2 regions of the Streptomyces sp. NPDC006326 genome follow, and region 2 is predicted to be linked to the other one. Evidence: predicted binding sites of a transcription regulator. Region 2 holds the regulator's gene; the other holds the start of a gene.

The links. Region 2 encodes HrcA, which represses chaperone genes, less so after heat shock. Its sites were predicted from a motif close to TTNGCACTCNGNNNNNCNGAGTGCNAA; they were not measured.
Region 1: groL (chaperonin GroEL) is a predicted target of HrcA. The motif match lies at 2,187-2,213, and genes of this name have one in related genera.

Annotation. Positions count from the first base shown of each region.
Region 1 is NZ_JBEXRC010000022.1:13,625-17,831, forward strand. It holds gene ABZ128_RS18545 (hypothetical protein) at 89-262, shown strand; gene groL (chaperonin GroEL) at 407-2,026, opposite strand; gene ABZ128_RS18555 (cold-shock protein) at 2,367-2,570, opposite strand; gene ABZ128_RS18560 (MoaD/ThiS family protein) at 2,953-3,231, opposite strand; gene thrC (threonine synthase) at 3,268-4,207, opposite strand, start outside.
Region 2 is NZ_JBEXRC010000049.1:40,918-45,124, forward strand. It holds gene ABZ128_RS29505 (DUF3097 domain-containing protein) at 1-405, opposite strand, end outside; gene ABZ128_RS29510 (MBL fold metallo-hydrolase) at 434-1,159, opposite strand; gene hrcA (heat-inducible transcriptional repressor HrcA) at 1,297-2,313, shown strand; gene dnaJ (molecular chaperone DnaJ) at 2,314-3,450, shown strand; gene ABZ128_RS29525 (nitronate monooxygenase) at 3,619-4,207, shown strand, end outside.

The DNA of each region.
Region 1 (4,207 bases), on a different contig from region 2:
CCGGCACGCGGACGGCGCGGCCCTGTCGCTGGTCGGCGAGTTCACCTCCCTCTCCACCCATGACGCCGACTGGAACGAGAAGCTGGACGTGTACGGCCGGCTCGTACCGGTCTACCTGGTGATCGACATGGAGGCTTCCGAGATCACCTGCTTCTGGGACCCCTCCCCGCACGGCTACCGCTCCCGCACGACGGTCTCCTTCGGCGAGGACCTGCACGTCCCGAAGCCCTTCGACTGCGTGCTCGACACGAGCGGGTTCTGACGCAGGCCGGGCCGTCGCGGGGAGGCGTACGCGAAGCGGCGCCGACGGCCGCGGCGGCCGACGGGCGGTGAAACGCCCGAGGGCGGCACCCCCCGTACGGGGAGTACCGCCCTCGGTCGAGAACAGCCGATCAGCCGGGGCCGATCAGAAGTCCATGTCACCGCCCGGCATGCCGCCCGGAGCGGCGGCGGCCTTCTCCGGCTTGTCGGCGATGACGGCCTCGGTGGTCAGGAACAGCGCGGCGATCGACGCGGCGTTCTGCAGGGCGGAGCGCGTGACCTTCGCCGGGTCGATGATGCCCTCGGCGATCATGTCGACGTACTCGCCGGAAGCGGCGTTCAGGCCGTGACCGACGGGCAGGTTGCGCACCTTCTCGACGACGACGCCACCCTCAAGGCCACCGTTGACGGCGATCTGCTTGAGCGGGGCCTCCAGGGCGAGCTTCACGGCGTTGGCGCCGGTCGCCTCGTCACCCTCCAGCTCCAGCTTCTCGAAGACCGCGGAGGCCTGGAGCAGGGCCACGCCACCACCGGCGACGATGCCCTCCTCGACGGCCGCCTTCGCGTTGCGCACGGCGTCCTCGATGCGGTGCTTGCGCTCCTTGAGCTCGACCTCGGTCGCGGCACCGGCCTTGATGACGGCCACGCCGCCGGCCAGCTTCGCGAGGCGCTCCTGGAGCTTCTCGCGGTCGTAGTCCGAGTCGGAGTTCTCGATCTCGGCGCGGATCTGGTTGACGCGACCCTGGACCTGGTCGCTGTCACCGGCACCGTCGACGATCGTGGTCTCGTCCTTGGTGATGACGACCTTGCGGGCGCGGCCGAGCAGGTCGAGGCCCGCGTTCTCCAGCTTGAGGCCGACCTCCTCGGAGATGACCGTGCCGCCGGTGAGGATGGCGATGTCGCCGAGCATGGCCTTGCGACGGTCGCCGAAGCCCGGGGCCTTGACGGCGACGGACTTGAAGGTGCCGCGGATCTTGTTGACGACCAGGGTCGACAGGGCCTCGCCCTCGACGTCCTCGGCGATGATCAGCAGCGGCTTGCCGGACTGCATGACCTTCTCCAGCAGCGGAAGGAGGTCCTTCACGTTGCCGACCTTGGAGTTGACGATCAGGATGTACGGGTCGTCGAGCGACGCCTCCATACGCTCCATGTCGGTGGCGAAGTACGCCGAGATGTAGCCCTTGTCGAAGCGCATGCCCTCGGTGAGCTCCAGCTCCAGACCGAAGGTCTGGGACTCCTCGACGGTGATGACGCCTTCCTTGCCGACCTTGTCCATGGCCTCGGCGATGAGCTCGCCGATCTGGGTGTCAGCGGCGGAGATGGAGGCCGTGGAAGCGATCTGCTCCTTGGTCTCGACATCCTTCGCCTGCTCCAGCAGGGCGCCGGAGACGGCCTCGACGGCCTTCTCGATGCCACGCTTGAGGGCCATCGGGTTGGCGCCGGCGGCGACGTTGCGCAGGCCCTCGCGGACGAGCGCCTGGGCCAGCACGGTCGCGGTGGTCGTACCGTCGCCGGCGACGTCGTCCGTCTTCTTGGCGACTTCCTTGACCAGCTCGGCGCCGATCTTCTCGTACGGGTCCTCGAGCTCGATCTCCTTGGCGATGGAGACACCATCGTTGGTGATCGTGGGGGCGCCCCACTTCTTCTCAAGGACGACGTTGCGACCCTTGGGGCCAAGGGTGACCTTGACGGCGTCGGCGAGCTGGTTCATCCCGCGCTCGAGACCGCGCCGGGCCTCCTCGTCGAACGCAATGATCTTGGCCATCTGAAGTGGTCCTCCAGGACTGGGGTTCCCCCTGCGCCGCGAGGCGCGAGGGGAGGGTTGGATTGCTCCGGACCGCGCCCGCGCCCGCGACGGACGGCCTGCGTGCCCGGCGGTTCCTTCCCGCCGGACCCTGCGGGCCTCACCGACCCGGTCCTGTGTAGTAGCACTCTCAGCACGAGAGTGCTAACGCCAATGATTAGCACTCGACCCCCGCGAGTGCAAGCGGCTCAGCCCAACCCGGACCCGTGCGGCCCGCAACCCCGGACACGCACGAGGGCCCGCATCCCGGTCGGGGATGCGGGCCCTCGTGCGTGTGCGTCGGTGGTCGATCGCGCCGGGACTAGACGGCGAGCTTGACCATGTCCGCCTGCGGACCCTTCTGGCCCTGCGAGATCTCGAACTCGACCCGCTGACCCTCTTCAAGGGTGCGGTACCCGTCCATCTGGATGGCGCTGTAGTGGACGAACACATCCGCACCACCGTCGACCGCGATGAAGCCGTAGCCCTTCTCCGCGTTGAACCACTTGACGGTGCCCTGAGCCATGCCTAACTCCCCTATTACTGGCCCTTGCGCAGGACCGCACTTCGCGGTCCCGGGTCAGAACTTGCGCCGGAACGCCTCGACCGCGGCTGAATGTATCTGCACCGGTGCTGTGAGCAACAGGTCAATCCGACGAGAAATCTGGTCACGCAGATACATTGAAATAGAGTGAAAATTTGGCATCTACCCGGGCAACTCGGGCCCGACAAATCTCGCCAAAGCCCCATACCACGCGTGCATATTGACTCAATGTCAACCCTCACGCGACCCGCTCATATGCGGCGGGCAAGAACAGCGGAAGGGACTTCCCCAACTCTAGCGCGCCCAACCAAGCAGAATTACCCCCTCCGCTTATTAACGGAGGGGGTAATTACGGTTGCGCGTGTCAGCAGCCGCCGGCCACGGCGGGGATGATCGAGACCCCGGCGCCGTCCGGCGTGGCCGCCTGCAGGCCGCCCTCGAAGCGCACGTCGTCGTCGTTGACGTACACGTTCACGAAGCGGCGCAGCTTGCCCTGGTCGTCCAGGATGCGCGCCCCGATGCCCGGGTGGTTCTTCTCCAGCGACTCGATGACCTCGGCCAGGGTCGCGCCCTCGGCGGGAACCTCGGCCTGGCCGGCGGTGTAGGTGCGCAGGATGGTGGGGATGCGGACGTTGACGCTCATGGCGCTACTGCCTTTCCGGGGTACGGGGGGAGAGGGTCAGGCCAGGCCGGCGGCGCGGAACGCGTCCAGGCTGGGGCGGATGGTGGCGGTCTGACCGCTGTCCGCGGCCACCGCCTCCAGGGTCTTGAGGCCGTCACCGGTGTTCAGGACCACGGTGGTCAGCGCCGGGTCGAGCAGCCCGTTCTCGATGAGCTTCTTCGTCACGCCGACGGTCACGCCGCCCGCGGTCTCGGCGAAGATGCCCTCGGTCTGCGCGAGGATCTTGATGGCCTCGACGACCTGCTCGTCGTTGACGTCCTCCACGTAACCGCCGGTGCGGCGCGCGATGTCCAGGACGTACGGGCCGTCGGCCGGGTTGCCGATGGCGAGCGACTTGGCGATGGTGTTCGGCTTCTGCGGGCGGACCACGTCGTGACCGGCCTTGAAGGCGGTCGACACGGGCGAGCAGCCCTCGGCCTGGGCGCCGAAGATCTTGTACGGCTTGTCCTCGACCAGGCCGAGCTTGATCAGCTCCTGGAGACCCTTGTCGATCTTCGTCAGCTGCGAGCCGGACGCGATCGGGATGACGAGCTGGTCGGGCAGCCGCCAGCCGAGCTGCTCGCAGATCTCGTACGCGAGCGTCTTGGAGCCCTCGCCGTAGTAGGGGCGCAGGTTGACGTTGACGAAGCCCCAGCCCTCGCCCAGCGGGTCGCCGATGAGCTCGGAGCAGAAGCGGTTGACGTCGTCGTAGTTGCCCTCGATGCCGACCAGGTCGCCGCCGTACACCCCGGCCATGACGACCTTGCCCTGCTCCAGGTCGTGCGGGATGAACACGCACGAGCGGAAGCCGGCCCGGGCGGCCGCGGCGCCGACGGCGCCGGCCAGGTTGCCGGTGGAGGAGCAGGACAGCGTGGTGAAGCCGAAGGCGCGGGCCGCCTCGACGGCGATGGCCACGACGCGGTCCTTGAAGGAGTGCGTCGGGTTGCCGGAGTCGTCC
Region 2 (4,207 bases):
CACCACCACGCCCTCGATCCGCAGGTCGTCGCCCCAGACCCGCTCCACGAGCTCGGCGTCGTGCCGCCCCTCCACGTAGATCCGCCCCGCCCGGGCCACCCGTGCCCGCGCCCCCGGCACGGCCACCGACCCCGAGGCGGTCCGCCCGGGGCCCTGCGGCGCCCGCACCGGGCGGGTCAGCGTCACCACCGCGCCCTCCAGCAGGAACCCGCGGGGCGCCAGCGGGAACACCCGCCGCTTGCCGAAGCGGTCCTCCAGGGTCACCGTGCCGGCCTCGCAGGCCACCACCGCGCCGCAGAAGTCCGTGTCCGCCGGCTCGACCACCAGACCGGGCTCGGCCGGCACCTCGGGCACGGGCTTGGCGCGCTTCCACTGCGGGGTCAGGTCGGGGGAGTACTCACGCATCCGGCCGACAGTAGAAGAACCCTCGCGCTCAGCCGCCCGACACGCCGAACAGCCCCCGGAGAGTGTCGCGTTGCTCACGGACGAAGCCGGCGCAGACCACCGCTCCGTGACCCGGCACGTACAGTGCGTCCTCCCCGCCCAGCGACAGCAGCCGGTCGATCGCCGCCGGCCACTGCGCGGGCACCGCGTCGCGGCCCGCCTGCGGGGCGCCCGACTCCTCGACCAGGTCCCCGCAGAAGACCACTTCGCGCTCGCCCGGCACGCACACCGCCAGGTCGTACCGGGTGTGACCCGGCCCCACGTTGGCCAGCAGCACCTGCAGGCCGCCCAGTTCCAGCGTCCACTCGCCCGACACCAGGTGCTTCGGCAGCACCAGCACGTCCACCGCCTCGGTCGCGTCGGCCTCCGCCAGCCCGTGCCGGACCGCGTCCTCCCGCAGCTCCGCGCGGCCCGTCGCCAGCGCGGAGTCCAGCCCGACGGCCCCGTAGACCTCGGCCCCGGCGAAGGAGGAGGCGCCCAGGACGTGATCGAAATGTCCGTGGGTGAATGCGATATGGGTCACGCGCCGGCCCGTCAGCCGCTCCGCCTCGGCCCGCAGCTGCGCGCCCTCGCGCACGGAGGAACCGGGGTCGATCAGGAGCACGGATTGGTCGCCCACCACCAGCCCCGCCGTGCAGTCCCACACCGGAAGCCGCCGCCGCCCGGTCCGTCCGGTCAAGCGCTCCCAGCCGGCCTCTTCCCATCGCAGTTCCATGCCGCGACGCTACCCTGGCGGGCCGCCCTTGCCGGGGGTGTACCGCCCGGCCGTACACTGGCCGGGGGATCGCTGGCACTCGAACGATGCGAGTGCCAACCGGGCAGCAGCGACGACGACCACTGGAGGTGTGCGCCATGCTCAGCGAACGCAGACTTGAGGTGCTGCGCGCCATCGTCCAGGACTACGTCGGGACGGAGGAGCCGGTCGGCTCCAAGGCGCTCACCGAGCGGCACCGGCTGGGCGTCTCGCCCGCCACCGTGCGCAACGACATGGCCGTGCTGGAGGACGAGGGCTACATCGCGCAGCCCCACACCAGCGCCGGACGGATCCCCACCGACAAGGGCTACCGCCTCTTCGTCGACAAGCTGGCGGGGGTCAAGCCGCTGTCGACGCCGGAGCGCCGGGCCATCCAGAACTTCCTCGACGGGGCCGTCGACCTCGACGACGTCGTGGGGCGCACCGTACGGCTGCTCGCGCAGCTCACGCGGCAGGTCGCCATCGTCCAGTACCCCAGCCTGACCCGGTCCACCGTGCGGCACGTGGAACTGCTCTCGCTGGCACCGGCCCGGCTGATGCTGGTGCTGATCACGGACACCGGCCGGGTCGAGCAGCGGCTCGTCGACTGCCAGGCCCCCTTCGGCGAGACCTCGCTCGCGGACCTGCGCGCGCGGCTGAACAGCCGGGTCGTCGGCCGCCGGTTCACCGACGTGCCGCAGCTCGTACAGGACCTCCCCGAGTCGTTCGAACCCGAGGACCGCGGCACGGTCTCGACGGTGCTCGCGACCCTGCTGGAGACCCTGGTCGAGGAGGCCGAGGAGCGGCTGATGATCGGCGGGACCGCCAATCTCACCCGCTTCGGACATGATTTTCCCCTGACGATCAGGCCGGTGCTCGAAGCGCTGGAGGAGCAGGTCGTGCTCCTCAAGCTGCTGGGCGAGGCCAACGAGTCGGGGATGGCCGTACGGATCGGGCACGAGAACGCCTACGAGGGGCTGAACTCCACGTCCGTCGTCTCCGTCGGCTACGGTTCGGGCGGCGAGACTGTCGCCAAAATGGGCGTGGTCGGACCGACCCGCATGGACTACCCCGGAACGATGGGAGCGGTACGCGCAGTGGCACGTTACGTCGGACAGATCCTGGCGGAGTCGTAAGTGGCCACGGACTATTACGCCGTTCTCGGCGTGCGCCGCGACGCATCCCAGGACGAGATCAAGAAGGCCTTCCGCCGTCTTGCCCGCGAACTCCACCCGGACGTGAATCCGGACCCGAAGACGCAGGAGCGCTTCAAGGAGATCAACGCGGCCTACGAGGTCCTCTCGGACCCGCAGAAGAAGCAGGTCTACGACCTCGGCGGCGACCCGCTGTCCTCCTCGGGCGGCGCCGGCGCGGGCGGCTTCGGCGCCGGAGGCTTCGGCAACTTCTCCGACATCATGGACGCCTTCTTCGGCCAGGCCTCGCAGCGCGGCCCGCGCTCGCGGACCCGTCGCGGCCAGGACGCCATGATCCGCCTCGACCTGGAGCTGGACGAGGCCGCCTTCGGCACGACCAAGGACATCCAGGTCGACACGGCCGTCGTGTGCACCACCTGCTCCGGCGAGGGCGCGGCCCCCGGCACCTCGGCGCAGACGTGTGACATGTGCCGTGGTCGCGGTGAGGTGTCGCAGGTCACCCGGTCCTTCCTGGGCCAGGTCATGACCTCGCGCCCCTGCCCCCAGTGCCAGGGCTTCGGCACCGTGGTCCCGACCCCGTGCCCCGAGTGCGCGGGCGACGGCCGGGTCCGCTCCCGCCGCAGCCTCACGGTCAAGATCCCGGCCGGCGTCGAGAACGGCACCCGGATCCAGCTCGCGGGCGAGGGCGAGGTCGGCCCCGGCGGCGGTCCCGCCGGCGACCTGTACGTGGAGATCCACGAGCTCCCGCACCCGGTCTTCCAGCGGCGCGGCGACGACCTGCACTGCACGGTGACGATCCCGATGACGGCCGCGGCCCTGGGCACGAAGTGTCCGCTGGAGACCCTGGACGGCATGGAGGAGATCGACATCCGGCCCGGCACCCAGTCCGGCCAGTCGATCCCGCTGCACGGTCGCGGGGTCACCCACCTGCGCGGCGGCGGGCGCGGCGACCTGATCGTCCACGTCGAGGTCACGACTCCGGGCAAGCTGGACGCCCAGCAGGAGGAGCTGCTGCGCCAGCTCGCGAAGCTGCGCGGCGAGGAGCGGCCGATGGGCCAGTTCGCGCCGGGCCAGCAGGGCCTGTTCAGCCGCCTGAAGGACGCCTTCAACGGCCGCTGACCGGCTGCTGCGCCACGCGCCAGAGCAGGTACGAGCCCGGTCCGGGGACGCCCCGGACCGGGCTCGGCGCATGCGCCGGGCGGCCGCGCGGCGAGCCGCGGGAAGCGGACTATGCCAGGCGAATGCCATGATTCGGCCCCATGAGCGGGACATGGCACGATGCAGTCCATGTCCTCCGCACCGAACGGTCTCTCCGCATACCCGATCGTGCAGGCTCCCATGGCGGGCGGCGCCTCCTGCCCGCCGCTCGCCGCCGCCGTGTGCGAGGCGGGCGCGCTGGGCTTCCTGGCCGGCGGCTACAAGACCGCCGACGGCATGTACCAGGAGATCAAACGGCTGCGCGCCCTCACCCGGCGGCCGTTCGGCGTGAACCTCCTCATGCCCCAGACCGGCTACGTCGACCCGGCCGCCGTGGAGGCCTACCGCGGGCAGCTGGCCGGCGAGGCCAACTGGTACGGCGTCTCCCTCGCGGCCGAGGACATCATCGGCACCAGTGACGACGGCTACGACGCCAAACTGGCGATCCTCCTCGAAGACCCGGTCCCCGTGGTCTCCTTCACCCTCGGCTGCCCCACCCCCGCGGTCTTCGCCTCCCTGCGCAAGGCCGGCACGTACACCGTCGTCACCGTGACCTCGGTCGACGAGGCGCGCGCCGCGCAGGCCGCCGGCGCCGACGCCCTGTGCGTCCAGGGCATCGAGGCGGGCGGTCACCAGGGCACCCACCGCGACGACCCGCAGGCCGACGGCACGGCGGGCG